2 linked regions of the Pseudosulfitobacter pseudonitzschiae genome follow. The protein of the gene in region 2 binds, or shares a complex with, the protein of the main gene of each other region. Links are inferred from orthologs where the notes say so. Each region holds a gene or a part of one and is shown on either strand. Other genes may lie near its edges.

Region 1 (7,422 bases), 460 kb from region 2 along the record:
AGAAGCCGAGAAAGACACGCTGCCGTTCTGGCCGTACTTTGTCATCAAGGATCTGTTCGCGCTGGCCGTCATTCTGGTGGTGTTCTTTGCGGTTGTCGGCTTCATGCCGAACTATCTGGGTCACCCCGACAACTATCTGGAAGCAAATCCGCTTTCGACGCCTGCGCACATTGTTCCCGAGTGGTATTTCCTGCCGTTCTACGCGATCCTCCGGGCATTTACCTCGGATGTGTGGGTGGTGCAGATTGCATCGTTCGTGACCGGTGGCATTGTTGACGCCAAGTTCTTTGGTGTCTTGGCGATGTTTGGTGCGATTGCTGTGATGGCGCTGGTGCCGTGGCTGGATACCTCTTCGGTACGATCGGGCCGCTATCGTCCGATGTTCAAGATGTGGTTCGCGCTTCTGGTTGTCGACTTCTTCGCATTGATGTGGCTGGGTGCCATGCCAGCGGAAGAGCCTTACGCCAGCTTCTCGCTGATCGCCTCGGCTTATTGGTTCGGTTATTTCCTCGTCATCCTGCCGTTGCTGGGTGTGATTGAAAAACCCGACGCACAGCCCGCGACGATCGAAGACGACTTTGCCGCAAAAGTGGCCAAGACCGGTTCGGCCAAGGCCGATGCCGCGTCGCAGCCTGCGGAATAAGAGGATGAGCACCATGTTCAAGAAAATCGCACTTGGCGCTGCCGTGGCCTTTGGTCTGGCAGGGGGCGCTTATGCCGCTGGCGGAGAAGCGCATGTCGAAAACTTCGACTTTCCCTTCGACGGTCCGTTCGGCACCTATGACACCAACCAGCTGCAGCGCGGCCTTCAGATCTACACCGAGGTTTGCGCGGCTTGTCACGGTCTGAAGTTCGTCCCGCTGCGCACTTTGGCGGACGAGGGCGGGCCCAGCCTGCCCGAGGATCAGGTACGCGCCTATGCCGAACAATTCGAGGTTTTCGACCCCGAACTGGATGACACGCGCCCCGGCACCCCGGTTGACCACTTTCCGCGTTCGGCCCTTGAAAACGCGCCCGACCTTAGCCTGATGGCCAAGGCGCGCGCCGGTTTTCATGGCCCTTACGGTCTGGGCATCAACCAGCTGTTGAAGGGCATCGGCGGTCCGGAATACATCGCTACGCTGTTGATCAGCTATGAAGACCCACCTAGCTGCGCGCCTGAAGATTTCGCAGGGTATTACAACACCGCCTTTACCGCTGGCGGTTACCCCGAGGACTGCAAGGACGAGGACGGTGGTCATATGTACCCCGGCAGCTGGATCGCTATGGCCCCGCCGCTGGCTGGTGAAGACGTCGAATTTGCGGATGGCCACTCGAACGAGTTGCATCACGAAGCGCAGGACGTTGCGGCGTTTCTGATGTGGACGGCTGAACCCAAGTTGTCACAGCGCAAGCAAGCCGGTTTTGTTGGCGTGCTGTTCCTGACGATCCTGTCGGTGCTGCTGTACCTGACGAACAAACGCCTTTGGGCGCCGGTCAAGAAAAAGTACAAGCGCAAGGATTGATCCTGACGCTTGAGACAACATGACAAACCCCCGCGCTGGCGACAGGGCGGGGGTTTTTCGTTGCGGGCGGTCGGGCTGGCCGGGTCAGGCCAGCAAGTGGTTGTCCAACTGTCCGTTGATCGTGCCTGTGACGATGCTGCCCTCGGTCTGGGGGGCCGCGAAATGCACCTCGGTAAACTGGGCAGTGCGCCCCATGTGCGGGCTTTCCATCAGGATATGATGGGTGCGACCCACCTGTGCGCTCAGGTGGCGCTGAACCTGCGCGTCACCCGCTGCCCGCAGCCGTGCAGCCCGCGCCTTGATCGCGCGCCCGTCCACTTGCGGCATCCGTGCTGCCGGTGTGCCGGGGCGGGGCGAATAGGGAAAGACGTGCAGCCACGTCAGATCGCATTCCTCGACCAGAGCCAGCGCGTTTTCGAAATGCGCCTCGGTCTCGGTCGGGAAGCCGGCGATGATGTCGGCACCGAATGTCATGTCAGGCCGCAGGGCGCGCGCCTCTTGTGCAAAGCGGATGGCGTCGCCCCGCAGGTGCCGCCGTTTCATCCGCTTCAGAATCAGGTCGTCGCCGTGTTGCAGGGACAGGTGCAGGTGCGGCATCAACCGCGCTTCGGTGGCAATCGCCTGCATCAGTGCGTCGTCCACCTCGATCGAATCAATCGAACTGATCCGCAGGCGTGGCAGGTCGGGCACCAGCTTCAGAATGCGCATCACCAAATCGCCCAGACGCGGCGCAGCAGGCAGGTCTGCCCCCCACGATGTCAGGTCCACGCCGGTCAGCACAACCTCGTTATAGCCGCGGTCCACCAGCCGTTTGATCTGGTCCACCACAACACCCGCAGGGACCGAACGCGAGTTTCCGCGCCCGAAGGGGATGATGCAGAAGGTGCAGCGGTGATCACACCCGTTCTGGACCTGAACATAGGCACGGCTGCGCGTGCCAAAGCCGTCAATCAGGTGGCCTGCGGTTTCCGTCACCGACATGATGTCGTCCACTTGCACAGGCTCGGTGCCGAAATCTCCGGCCAAGCCCGACCATGTGGTCTGCTGCATCTTTTCAGTGTTGCCGATTACCGCGTCTACCTCGGCCATATTGGCAAAGGTGTCGGGTTCGGTCTGGGCCGCACAGCCCGTGACGATCAGACGCGCATTCGGGTTCGCCTTGCGCAGCTTGCGGATGTCCTGACGGGCTTTGCGCACGGCCTCGGCGGTGACAGCGCAGGTGTTGACCACCACGGCGTCTTGCAGACCCGCACTGGCGGCCAGTTCCTTCATCGCCTCAAGTTCGTAGGCGTTCAGACGGCAGCCGTGATTCGAAAAGATCGGGGCGCTCATGACAGGCTGTCCAGAAACGCCTGAGTCAGTTGTCCCGAAAAGACGTGCATCGTGGCACCCGTCATCCAGACGCCATCTTCGCGCCATTCAACACGCAACTGCCCGCCGTCCAGATCAATGACCACATCGCGCCTCGTCAGACCACGTCGCGCTGCCGCCACGGCAGTCGCGCACGAGGACGACCCCGAGGCCAGTGTCAGCCCCACGCCACGCTCCCACACACGCATGCGGATGCGGTCGCGGCCGGTGATCTGCGCCACCTGCACATTGGTGCGCTGCGGATACAGCGGGTGATGCTCGATGCGGGGGCCAAGTTCGGTCATATTCACCGCCTCGGCGTCATCGACAAAAAAGGTGCAATGCGGGTTGCCCATGCCGGTCGCTGTAGGCGCGCCCTCGATGGGTAATTCCAGCGTGTCCATGTCATGCGCCAGCGGAATGTCAGCCCAGTTCAACTGCGGATGACCCATGTTCACCGAAGTGATCCCGTCGCCCATGTCCCTTGCAGCCAGATCGCCACGGTCTGTGGTCAGGTGCAGGCTGTCCGCGCCGCTTTCATCCATCAGATAGCGCGCGATGCAGCGGGTCGCATTGCCGCAGGCCGCAGATAATGTGCCGTCGGAATTGTAAAAGGTCAGGTGCGCATCGCCCGCACCTTTGCCGATCACGGCCAATTGGTCGAACCCCACGCCGCGGTGCCGGTCGCCAAGAGCCTTGGCCAATGCAGGCGTGATCACCACGCTGCGCGCGCGCGCGTCTACAACAACAAAGTCGTTGCCCAGCCCGTGCATTTTCATGAACGGCAAATTTGTTTCATAATCCTGTGCCATCGGGGGCATATAACTCCGCCGCGAGGGTGAATCCAGTACCGCGCCAATAAAGTTGGTGAATAGGGCTTGACCGTCCCGCCAACTCTTTCTAGTTAGCCGCCTAGTGGGCCGTTAGCTCAGTTGGTAGAGCAACTGACTTTTAATCAGTAGGTCGTTGGTTCGAACCCAACACGGCTCACCACTTTACCAAAAACGCCATGCCGGTTGCAACTTTCGTTGCTGGGCATGGCGCTTTGGTTTTTCAGAGATAATTCCAGTCGCTTGTACTGTGGGTTTTTACCGACATGTATTGCCGCAACCGAACGCACCGGCGCTGCATCCACGTGCGCGGATTGGCAGAAGCGGAAAGCCTAAAGCGTGATGTCCTGCAAATCCCAAACAGCTGTCAGTGACCCTTCGCCCGTGCGCATCAGCCGGTTCAACGTGGCGGCCAGCGCCACGGTATCCCTGCGGTCAATGCAATAGGTCACGTCGGCAGCAACTCGCGCCAGAATATCCATGCCGATCTGTTCGGCGATAGCGATCAGCGATCGTGCACTTTTGCGCAGCGCGTCAAAGTCGTCGGCGCGAAACAGACGCTCGCAGTGGGACATACGCAATGCCAGTTCCTCCATGGCGCGGCACAGTACATCTTCGGCGCTGACATCGCCCAGTTGGGCGTATAGTGCGCCCAGACGGTCATTGTTAACGGCTACCGCCTCGCGTGGATTGATGTGTGTTATAAAGCTCATTTTGGTGATCACCCCTTGTTGGCCCCCACGGCCTGAGCGCACCTTAGGATCACACTTGTTGGCATTTGGTTGATGCCTGCGGGGCAGGGAGACGATTTTCTCTCGAAATTGGGTAGAATTCGCTGTATCGCGGGCGTCACCCGACCCGAGGCCCCAAGCGAGAGGACCACAAAAATGCACAACGTGAAGCCACTTCCCAGCTATTTGCTACAACGCTATCATGGCTGGAAAGCCACGGGATATGCCGATAATCAGGCATGGTACCGGCGACTGGCAAACGAAGGTCAACGTCCACGCGCGATGATGATTTCGTGCTGCGACAGCCGTGTGCATGTAACGTCGATCTTTGGCGCGGATCAGGGCGAATTCTTTATTCACCGCAACATTGCCAACCTTGTGCCCCCCTACGAGCCGGATGGCGACCATCACGGCACGTCAGCTGCGGTCGAGTATGCTGTGACCGTACTGAAAGTGGCGCATCTGATCGTGATGGGCCATTCCAACTGCGGCGGCGTTCAGGGCTGTATCGACATGTGTCAGGGCAAAGCGCCCGAGCTGGAAGAGAAAACCAGCTTTGTTGGTCGCTGGATGGACATTCTGCGCCCCAAATACGATCTGGTCGCGAACGAGCCTGATCCAAAAGTGCAGATACAACAGCTTGAGAAACACGCGGTTGTCGCGTCGCTGGAAAATCTGTTGACCTTCCCCTTTGTCTCGGACCGTCTGGCTTCGGGCGAATTGACGATGCACGGGTTGTGGATGGACATCGGCGAGGGTGGGTTGGAATATTACAACCATCACGATGAAAAATTCCTGCCGGTTTCAACCACCTGACATACGAAAAGGTGGCGATCCTCACACCAGAGCATCGCCACCTTCTATCTTATGTTCCACGCGACTGGCCACGTCGGGGACTGCATCTGGCGGAGCGCAATGCAACCGCTGCAGTACCCTAGGCCCGACCTTGAACAGACTGCTTCGGTCCACCCCTGAACCTGTGCGGCAGCTGACAATCATCGTTTTGAATGAAGGCGTGTGAACTATGCTTCGAAAACACGCTGACGTGCAGCGGCCTTCACCAAGTGCGCTTTTGCGGCACCGGTTGGTCGGCTCCCCACCGGAGCCGCTTTAGAAAGTGACCGTTTGTTCCCATGTCCCCACACGGGCGGTCTGTGTCTGCTGATGTCCCCTGTCTTCCAAAGTTTCATCCGCTGACAAGAAGACCATAGTCTGACACAAGTTAAGAAGTGTTTGCGCCAATCGTTAAACTGCCGGCATATGTGGATGTATCGGGTGAAAACTACCTGAAAACAGAGATTTAGACGCGTCTTTGGAATGAAGTAATTAAACCTTATAGTGGGCACACACCCGAAACATGGTTGCCGGGGCGTTAAGGTTTATCAAACCCGCAGGCGGTCACCGCAAGACTTTCCCCTCGGGCCAGTTCATGTCCACATTCAACGTCACATTTGATTCGTCGCCGGGCGCCAGGTTCATGTCCCACATCAGGATACCCTTGCGGTCATCGTGGTCAGTAACCGTAGGGGCCGGTTGCGACGCCCAGTCAATGTTCAGGTCTTCTTGCTGGGTCACGGGCACGCGGTCGAACAATTCCACGCGCCATGGCATAGTGCCGGTGTTTTCGACGTCGATGCGCGTGGTTTCGGCGATCTCGCTTGACCGTGAAATGATGCCCCGGTCGCCTTCGTTACGGTTCAGGCGCACACGGTTCAGGCGCAGTGTTTCGATCGGCCCAAAGGCAATGTCGACCTCTTCGCCCGGTGCCACGGGATCAAAGCCGAACTGGCCAACCATTTGCCCGTCGACAAAGGCGGTGGCATATTGGGTGCCCAGCAATTGTTCTTGCGTGGTGTTGGTTATACGCGCCATCCGGTAGGCAACACTGTCACGCAGCGGCACCGCGCGGGCATAGACGTCTGGGGCAAAACCGATTTTGTCCAGCGCGATGCGGACTTCGTCGGCGCCATTGGCCACGCTGACCGGCTGGGAAAAGACGTATTGCACGCTGGGGCCGTCCAGCATGGCGATGGCAACTGCGGGCTCTTCCATGGCTGCGGGCGCGGGTGGCGCGATGTCAGCGGTGGCCCCCATCACCGCTTCGGAACTGACGCGGGCCTTTGGGGTGGCCGGGTCTTCGATGCGGCGCAGTTCCGAGTAGATCTCGCTGGGCCAAGTCTGGCCACTGGGTTGGACAGTCGCAAGAGTAAGTGTCACCCCGCCCCAGTTTTCGCCGCTGGATTGGGCTACGGCAGCACCACGTTCAAGCTCCAGCGCGGGGGCGTCATCTGTGGTCAGCCGCAGATTGTAAACCGGATACCAGGCGGCATCGTTTACCTGATAGCTGACCTCGAGCGTTGCATCGCCCGCCGCTGCGGCGGTTGCAGTCAGGGTCAGACGGGTGTGATCCTGATCGGCTGTCAGCAGCGCATCCAATGCGGCTTGTGCGTCCTGTACATCTTCGACGCGGTCTGCGCGCTCTTCCATCAGGGTCCGGATCGACGTGCGGGCCTGACCTGCCGCTTGTCCGGCCACCAAAGTTTGATCGCCGATCATCTGTGACAGATCGCGCAGCGTACCAACATCTGTGGGCAACGCATCAGAGGTGCCAAGGGCGGTCAGGAAATCGGTTTGTGCCTTGGCGGCTTGCACCGCTACCTGCGCCAGCGCGATACGGTCGTCCAATGCGTTCAATGTGGTTTCTGCCGCTTTCAGCGCATCCCGCGCTGCGGTGATCTCGGCGGTGTCCTGATCGGGGCCGGGGGGTTGGTTGCGATCCCGGAACGACACAGATTGCAATTGCGCCCCCGCCAGTTTGACCGAGATGCGGGCCGGATCGACGTATTGCGGCAGATCCGGCAAAACCAGATCATGGGTGCCTTGCGGCAGCGTCACCGTGGTGGTGCGCGTGACCTGCGCGCCACGCGGATAGACGGTTACCGTATCTGGCGCGCTGTCGATGGTCAGCGTGTCGGCCCACAAGGCCAACGGGCCCAGCAGGGCACA
Region 2 (7,649 bases):
ATCGTCCAGCGTCAGGCCGCTGCCCTTGTCATCCACCAATTCAATCGCGCGGCGCACAATGTGATAGTGGTATCCGTCTTCGGTGTTGCTGTGCTGTTCCATAGGGCCAATCTAGCGCGCAATATGCCCCCTCGCGACCCGAAAGCTGCGCATTCAGTTGCTTTGTGAAGACGTATCGCAGACGCCAACGGCCTGCCCCTCGGCCAGATCCTGATCGACCAGCCCCCGTGCCTCGTCCTGCGTCAGGATCGGGCGCGCTGCTATCATCGGTGTCTTGCCCAATACAGCCACCAAGCCGTCATCACCGACCGAGCCGATCGTATTCAGATCGGCGAAAAGCATCGACCCGACCCACATGCCCTCGATGTAAAGCAATTCATGCCGCTGCATCAGTATCTGCGTATAAACAAACGTCGTATCTGCCGGACGGCGCAGTGGCATCTTGTCGGCCAGTGTTGCACCCGGCACCAACACCTCGTTTGTGCCGTAATGCAGTTGGGCGCGCCATGACCGGTAAAGCACCAGCGAATTGGGAGACAGGCGCACATGGTGCCCCGGTATCATCGGACCAAAAGTGTCCGGCAGCATGACCACGGGCGCAAATTCCGGATGCTGCTGAAGGTCAGAACGCAGCAGGCGAATCCGGTTGATCCGCAAGATCGGCTGCGCGCCGTGATCGCGCGTGACCAGCTTGTGTTGGGTGTCCAGCCATTCAACCGGCACCTCGCCCTCGTCGGTTTGCAGCATTGTGCCAGGCCCGAAACTGGTCAGCACCGCCGCCGCGCGCAAGAATCCGGTTCTGTCTGCGCCTTGTCGTGTGGTTGTGTTCATCTGCCCGCCGTCCCCTCGTATCGCGCGATTGGCCCACGAATATCGCCCAAAACTTAAAAGGGGCTGACCCGCAAAGCACGCGGTGCATTGGATTGTAGCGATTTAGTGGTTGCCCGCTTGCCCGCAAGCGCCAAAACCCGCATAGGAGAGCGATGGTAAAGCAGCTTGATTATCACACGATCTATCAGATCTTTGACCGCTTCCGCGATGCAGAGCCCGAACCCGAGGGCGAATTGCATCACTCCAACGCCTATACGCTGGTGGTCGCTGTCGCATTAAGCGCGCAGGCCACCGATGCGGGCGTGAACAAAGCCACCAAATCGCTGTTCGCAGCCGTGGACACCCCGCAACAAATGCTGGATCTGGGCCTTGAGGGGCTGACAGAGCACATCAAATCCATCGGACTGTTCCGCCAAAAGGCCAAGAACGTGATGAAGCTCAGCCAGATTTTAGTGGACGAGTACGGTGGCGAAGTTCCGTCATCGCGCGCCGCGCTGCAATCGCTGCCCGGTGTGGGCCGCAAAACCGCCAATGTCGTGCTAAATATGTGGTGGAATTATCCCGCGCAAGCAGTTGATACCCACATCTTCCGTCTTGGCAACCGCTCCGGCATCGCCCCCGGCAAGACCGTGGATGCGGTCGAGCGCGCCATCGAAGACAACATTCCCGCTGAATTCCAGCAACACGCCCACCACTGGATGATCCTGCACGGTCGCTATCACTGCAAGGCGCGCAAGCCGCAGTGCCCCACATGCATCATCCGCGATCTCTGCCAATTCGAGGACAAAACCCAATGATCCAATACGAACTTGTTGGCATCGGCAATGCCGTTGTCGATGTTATTTCTCATGCCGACGACCAGTTTCTGGGCAATATGGGCATCGAAAAAGGCATCATGCAGTTGATTGAACGCGAACGGGCCGAGGTGCTGTACGGCGCGATGAAAGATCGCCTTCAAACCCCCGGTGGATCGGTCGCCAACACTATTGCAGGCGTTGGCGCGCTGGGGCTGAACACTGCTTTTATCGGCCGTGTGAACGATGACACATTGGGCCGGTTCTATGCCGATGTGATGACAGATGTGGGCACTGATTTCGTTAACGCCCCCGTGGCGGGCGGCAATCTGCCCACGTCGCGGTCGATGATCTTTGTCTCGCCAGATGGCGAACGGTCGATGAACACCTATCTGGGCATCTCGACCGATCTGGGCCCCGCCGATGTACCCGACGCTGTGGCCTCTGCCGCCAAGATCATGTTCCTCGAAGGTTACCTGTTCGACAAGGACCACGGCAAAGAGGCGTTTCAACAAGCATCGCGCCTGACCCGTGCAGCAGGCGGCATGTCTGGGATCGCCATTTCCGACCCCTTTTGTGTTGACCGCCACCGCGCCGATTTCCTGCGCATGATTGGCCAAGAGCTGGACTATGTCATCGGAAACGAGGCCGAGATCAGATCCCTGTTCCAGACAGACGACCTCGAGGCCGCATTGACCAAAACCGCCGCCATGTGCGCAACCGTGGTCTGCACCCGTTCCGGCGACGGCGTGACCCTGATCCGCAACGGCGAACGCGTGGAGGTGCCCGTGACCAAGGTGGTGCCAGTCGATGCAACAGGGGCAGGCGATCAGTTCGCCGCCGGCTTCCTCTATGGCCTTGCCACGGGCCGCGATCTGGCCACCTGCGGGCGTATGGGCAACGCCTGCGCTGCCGAAGTCATCAGCCATGTCGGCCCCCGTCCCGAAAAGGACATGATGGAGGTGTTCCGCAAGGAGGGTCTGGTCTGATGCTGGCGGACGGACTGCACGACGTACCCTTGGGGAAGATCGCCACGGTTGTTACCCATCTGGAAATGCGCGCCCCCGCCGACATCTCGGGGCGACCAGTACCCGAGAGCTGGACGCTGCGCCGCGTCGAAAAACCGCCGCTGGACTGGTATCGCCGCATCTTTCAGGCCGTGGGCGAAGACTGGCTTTGGTTCTCGCGCCGTGGCCTGTCGGATAAGGCACTGGCCGCGATCATTCACAGCGACGATGTGGCGATCTGGACCCTGTCCAAGGGTGACAGCGACGCCGCCTTGCTGGAGCTGGACTTTCGCACATCAGGCGAATGCGAACTGGCGTTTTTCGGCGTCACCGCCGACCTGATCGGGTCAGGTGCGGGGCGTTTTTTGATGGACACAGCGATTGATCAGGCATGGGCGCGCGATATCACCCGTTTTCATGTGCACACCTGCACGCTGGACAGCCCGCAAGCGCTGGGGTTCTACCGCCGTGCAGGTTTTACACCGATCCGTCAACAGATCGAGATTGACGATGATCCGCGCGTGGCCAAGGGCTTTGACAACAACCTTGCCCCGCATGTGCCGCTGCTGGTGCCCTAAGCCTCACAAATAGGGTTTGAACTCGGCCAGAACGGCGGCATAAACATCGCGTTTGAAGGGCACGATCCCCGCGACCACCGCATCGGGGTCGATCCATTTCCACGCCACAAACTCCGGCTTTTCGGTCTGGATGTTCACATCCGCATCCACACCCTTGAACCGCAGCAGGAACCACTTTTGTTCCTGCCCGCGATACTTGCCGCCCCATATATTGGGCACCACGTCATGCGGCAGATTGTAGGGCAACCATGTGCCAGTCTCGGCAATTACCTCGACCATCGAAGACGGCACACCGGTTTCCTCTTCCAGCTCGCGCAGAGCCGCGGCGCGCGCATCCTCGCCCTCGTCCACACCACCTTGGGGCATCTGCCAGAATTCCTTGAACCGGTCATGGCGTTGCCCGACCCACACATGGCCATCGGCGTTGACCAGCATCACGCCCACGTTACGCCGGTATGGCAGTGCGTCAATCTCTTCTGGTGTCATCTCGTTCTCCTGTCGCTCAGGCCTGTGATATATTGCCTTACGCCGCGTTGCACATGACATTCCCGCCCAACTGGGGCGAAATAGCGCGAAATCACACCGCCGGAGGATTCCATGACAGCTTACCGCCACATGCTCGCCCCGCTCGATCTTGGCTTTACCACTTTGAAAAACCGCGTGCTCATGGGCTCCATGCACACCGGCCTTGAGGAAACCAAGGACTGGAACCGTGTGGCAGAGTTTTACGCCGAACGCGCGCGCGGTGATGTGGGCCTGATGGTGACGGGTGGCATCGGCCCCAACATGGAAGGCGCGGTTGCCCCCGGCGCGGCGATGTTGGCGACGGATGAGGACATCAAGAACCACAGCGTCGTGACCGATCGGGTGCACGAAGCAGGCGGCAAGATCGCGATGCAGATCCTGCACGCGGGCCGCTATGCCTTTAGCCCGCATTGCGTGGCGCCTAGCCCGGTCAAATCGCCCATCTCGCCCTTTGCGCCGAACGAGCTGGACGAAGACGGGATCGAAAAACAGATCAGCGACATCGTGGCCACAGCGGCGCGGGCCCGCGAGGCTGGCTATGACGGCGTCGAGATCATGGGCTCGGAAGGGTATTTCCTGAACCAGTTCCTTGTCACCCACACCAACAAGCGCACCGACCGCTGGGGCGGCTCTTACGAGAACCGGATGCGCCTGCCGATAGACGTGGTCCGCCGCACCCGTGCGGCGGTGGGCGACGATTTCATCATCATCTACCGGCTGTCGATGATCGATCTGGTGCCCGATGGCTCGACCTTTGACGAGGTCGTGCAACTGGCCAAGGAGATCGAAAAGGCAGGCGCCACCATCATCAACACCGGCATCGGCTGGCACGAGGCGCGCATTCCCACCATCGCCACCTCGGTGCCCCGCGCCGCGTTCGCATGGGTCACCAAGAAACTGATGGGACAGGTGAACATTCCCATCATCACCTCGAACCGCATCAACACGCCCGATGTCGCCGAAGAACTGCTGTCCACCGGCTGCGCCGACATGGTGTCGATGGCCCGCCCGATGCTGGCCGATCCGCATTTCGTATCCAAGGCCGCAGCGGGCAAAGCCGCCCAGATCGCGCCCTGCATTGCCTGCAATCAGGCCTGCCTCGACCATACATTCGGAGGCAAGATCAGCACGTGTCTGGTAAACCCGCAGGCCTGCTATGAAACCGAACTGCCGATCGAACCGACCGACAGCCCCAAATCCATCGCCGTCGTCGGAGCAGGTCCGGCTGGCCTGTCCACTGCCATCACCGCCGCACAGCGCGGCCACACCGTCACGCTGTTCGACAAGGCAGACGAGGTTGGCGGCCAGCTGAACATGGCCAAACAAATCCCTGGCAAGGAAGAATTCCATGGGCTGGTCGACTGGTATCGCACAATGGTCGACACGCTGGGCATAGCCACACAGCTTGGCACCACAGCCACCCCCGAGATGCTGAAAGGCTATGACGAGGTTATCATTGCCACCGGTGTGCTGCCGCGTGATCCGGAAATCCAAGGTCAGGACGGCCCCAACGTGATGGACTATATCGATGTGCTGCGCCACAAAAAGCCCGTCGGAAAATCCGTCGCGGTCATCGGCGCGGGGGGTATCGGCTTTGACGTCTCCGAATTCCTGTCGGAAGAAGACGGTCACAGCACCACCGAACACCTGCCCGAATGGATGCGCGAATGGGGCGTTGCCGATCCTGCCGAATACCGCGGCGGCATTGACCCGCAGGGGCCACAACCCGGCCATCCCGCCCGTGCCATCACCTTGCTGCAACGCAAGGCGGAAAAGCATGGCAAACGTCTGGGCAAAACCACCGGCTGGATTCACCGCGCTGCCCTCAAAATGAAAGACGTCACCTTTGTCGGCGGTGTAAACTATGAACGCATCGACCATGACGGGCTTCACATCTCTTTCGGCGAAGCCCGCGAAAACCCGCAGACTGTCGCCGCCGAGACCATCGTGCTCTGTGCAGGGCAAATCCCCGATCGCAGCCTTGCCGACGCGCTGGATCAACAAGGCACCAAATGCCATGTCATTGGTGGCGCTGACGTGGCTGCCGAACTCGACGCCAAACGGGCCATCAATCAGGGCACACGGCTCGCCGCAACCCTGTAATCGTTCTTTTGGCCCGAAATAGCCTCGGGGGAGTGTGAGGGGGCCGAAAGCCCCCTTGTCGCGCCGCAAGGCGCAAAACATCGCGTGCGCCGTCAGGCGCTCCGTTTGGTTCCGTCATGTACAACACGGCTGTCGTCGGGTGCATCGGCGCGGTCGAACATCCCGTAATCGCGGATCACATGGGCCACGCGCAAACGATAATCGGCAAATACACCGCCCCGCCCCTTGGCCTGCGCCCCGCGATGTGCCGTCAGAGTACGCCACCGCTCCACCGCCGCCTCATCCTCGAAGAACGACAGCGACAGCAGCTTACCCGGTGTTGTCAGGCTTTCGAACCGTTCGACACCCAGAAATCCTTCGACCTCGTTTACCAGCGGGCGCATGGCCGCTGCGATGTCCAGATAGGCGTCGCGTTTGCCTTCCGCCGGTTCCACTTCGAATATAACTGCAATCATCCCGATACCTTTCTCAGCCAAGTTCTGTCTTCGCGCAGCAGAAATTTCCGCGATTGCGCAAAGGCATAGTTTTCCCGCCCCAGCGGGTCCGCCGCCAACCGTGCCCGATAGGCTTCGTACTCCGCCAGTGATTTCACATGATAGATGCCATAGGCCAGCGTCGATGACCCCTCGTGCGGGGCGAAATATCCCACCAGGTCAGCCCCGCAGCGCGGGATCACCTGCCCCCAGTTGCGCGCATATTGCGCAAAGGCGTCCGGTTGGGTCGGGTCGATCTGGTAACGGATCACACAGGTCAGCATAGTCAGTCTCCTTGTTGCTGTGTGGTGATACGCGATTGCCGGACGGGAATGCTTCGATTAACATCAAAGTATGAAAGAAGGCCCCGATTTTACACAGATCGCCATGTTGATGGGCGACCCCGCCCGCGCCAATATCCTGACGGCGCTGATGTCGGGCCGTGCGCTGACGGCATCGGAACTGGCCGCAGAAGCGGGCGTGACCGCTGCAACCGCATCTTCGCATCTGGCCAAGCTGGAACAGGGCGGTCTGCTGCTGCGCCGCAAACAGGGGCGACACCGCTATTTCGCGCTGGCCACCGAAGAGGTGGCCCACACCATCGAGGCAATGATGGGGCTGGCCGCCAATCACGGCCATTTGCGCACCCGTCAGGGGCCGAAAGACATCGAACTGCGCACCGCGCGCGTCTGCTATAACCACCTTGCAGGCGACACCGGCGTGCAGATGTTCCGCGCGCTTGCATCCAAGGGCCAGATCGCCCACGGCGCACAGGGGTTGGATCTGACCGCCAAAGGTGCAGAACTGATGCAAAGCCTTGGCCTTCCGCTCGACACACTTGCGCATTCCCGCGCGCCTATGTGCCGTGAATGCCTGGACTGGAGCGCGCGGCGCTCGCATTTGGCGGGTAAACTGGGCCGCGCTTTACTAAGTCATTTCGAGACATTGGGCTGGGTTGCGCGCGTTCCAGATACCCGCATCATCCGATTTTCATCCAAGGGCCGCGCCGCCTTTGATGCCACTTTTCCGATACTGGACTAAGCTTATGCCGCTTTATACCTATGACATCCTGCCCGACGGGACCGCGACGCCCACCACCGGCACGTCACCCACAGGTAAAAACGGCTATCGCTGGTTCCACTTCGATCTCAAGGACGCCGAACTGCCGAAGTGGGTCAATGCCCACCTTCATCCCATTCCTGCCGGTGCTTTGCTGCAAACCGAAACGCGGCCGCGTTGTGATGTGCATGACGGCGGGCTGATGTTGAACCTGCGCGGCGTCAATCTGAACGCTGACGGCCCCGCCGACCAGATGGTGGCCGTGCGCATGTGGGTGAC

The links. The genes of interacting proteins can lie anywhere in the genome.
Region 1: the proteins of SULPSESMR1_RS17090 (region 2) and dapF are in contact, whole or in part, in a solved structure (PDB 5YGU), measured with the Escherichia coli proteins. The link is inferred for Pseudosulfitobacter pseudonitzschiae from one-to-one orthologs.

What each region holds. Positions count from the first base shown.
Region 1 is NZ_CP022415.1:3,008,682-3,016,103, reverse strand. The notes cover bases 1,751-4,501. They hold dapF (diaminopimelate epimerase), read right to left. Parts: upstream 3,668-4,501; coding sequence 2,834-3,667; downstream 1,751-2,833. Other genes in these bases: SULPSESMR1_RS14845 (hypothetical protein), read right to left, coding at 4,018-4,398; mtaB (tRNA (N(6)-L-threonylcarbamoyladenosine(37)-C(2))-methylthiotransferase MtaB), read right to left, coding at 1,751-2,837. Outside these bases: petB (cytochrome b), read left to right, coding at 1-643; SULPSESMR1_RS14865 (cytochrome c1), read left to right, coding at 657-1,505; more of mtaB, read right to left, coding at 1,590-1,750; SULPSESMR1_RS14840 (carbonic anhydrase), read left to right, coding at 4,573-5,232; SULPSESMR1_RS14835 (DUF4139 domain-containing protein), read right to left, coding at 5,815-7,422. UniProt on the Escherichia coli protein: Involved in the succinylase branch of the L-lysine biosynthesis and in the biosynthesis of the pentapeptide incorporated in the peptidoglycan moiety. Catalyzes the stereoinversion of LL-2,6-diaminopimelate (L,L-DAP) to meso-diaminopimelate (meso-DAP).
Region 2 is NZ_CP022415.1:3,472,852-3,480,500, reverse strand. Bases 1,956-4,933 are described here. They hold SULPSESMR1_RS17090 (RNA pyrophosphohydrolase), read right to left. Parts: upstream 3,697-4,933; coding sequence 3,214-3,696; downstream 1,956-3,213. Other genes in these bases: SULPSESMR1_RS17085 (NADPH-dependent 2,4-dienoyl-CoA reductase), read left to right, coding at 3,808-4,933; SULPSESMR1_RS17095 (GNAT family N-acetyltransferase), read left to right, coding at 2,614-3,210; SULPSESMR1_RS17100 (adenosine kinase), read left to right, coding at 1,956-2,614. Outside these bases: SULPSESMR1_RS17115 (methylated-DNA--[protein]-cysteine S-methyltransferase), read right to left, coding at 1-102; SULPSESMR1_RS17110 (Hint domain-containing protein), read right to left, coding at 154-831; nth (endonuclease III), read left to right, coding at 984-1,628; more of SULPSESMR1_RS17100, read left to right, coding at 1,625-1,955; more of SULPSESMR1_RS17085, read left to right, coding at 4,934-5,838; SULPSESMR1_RS17080 (antibiotic biosynthesis monooxygenase family protein), read right to left, coding at 5,931-6,293; SULPSESMR1_RS17075 (NIPSNAP family protein), read right to left, coding at 6,290-6,595; SULPSESMR1_RS17070 (ArsR/SmtB family transcription factor), read left to right, coding at 6,666-7,352; SULPSESMR1_RS17065 (zinc transporter ZntB), read left to right, coding at 7,357-7,649. UniProt on the Escherichia coli protein: Master regulator of 5'-end-dependent mRNA decay.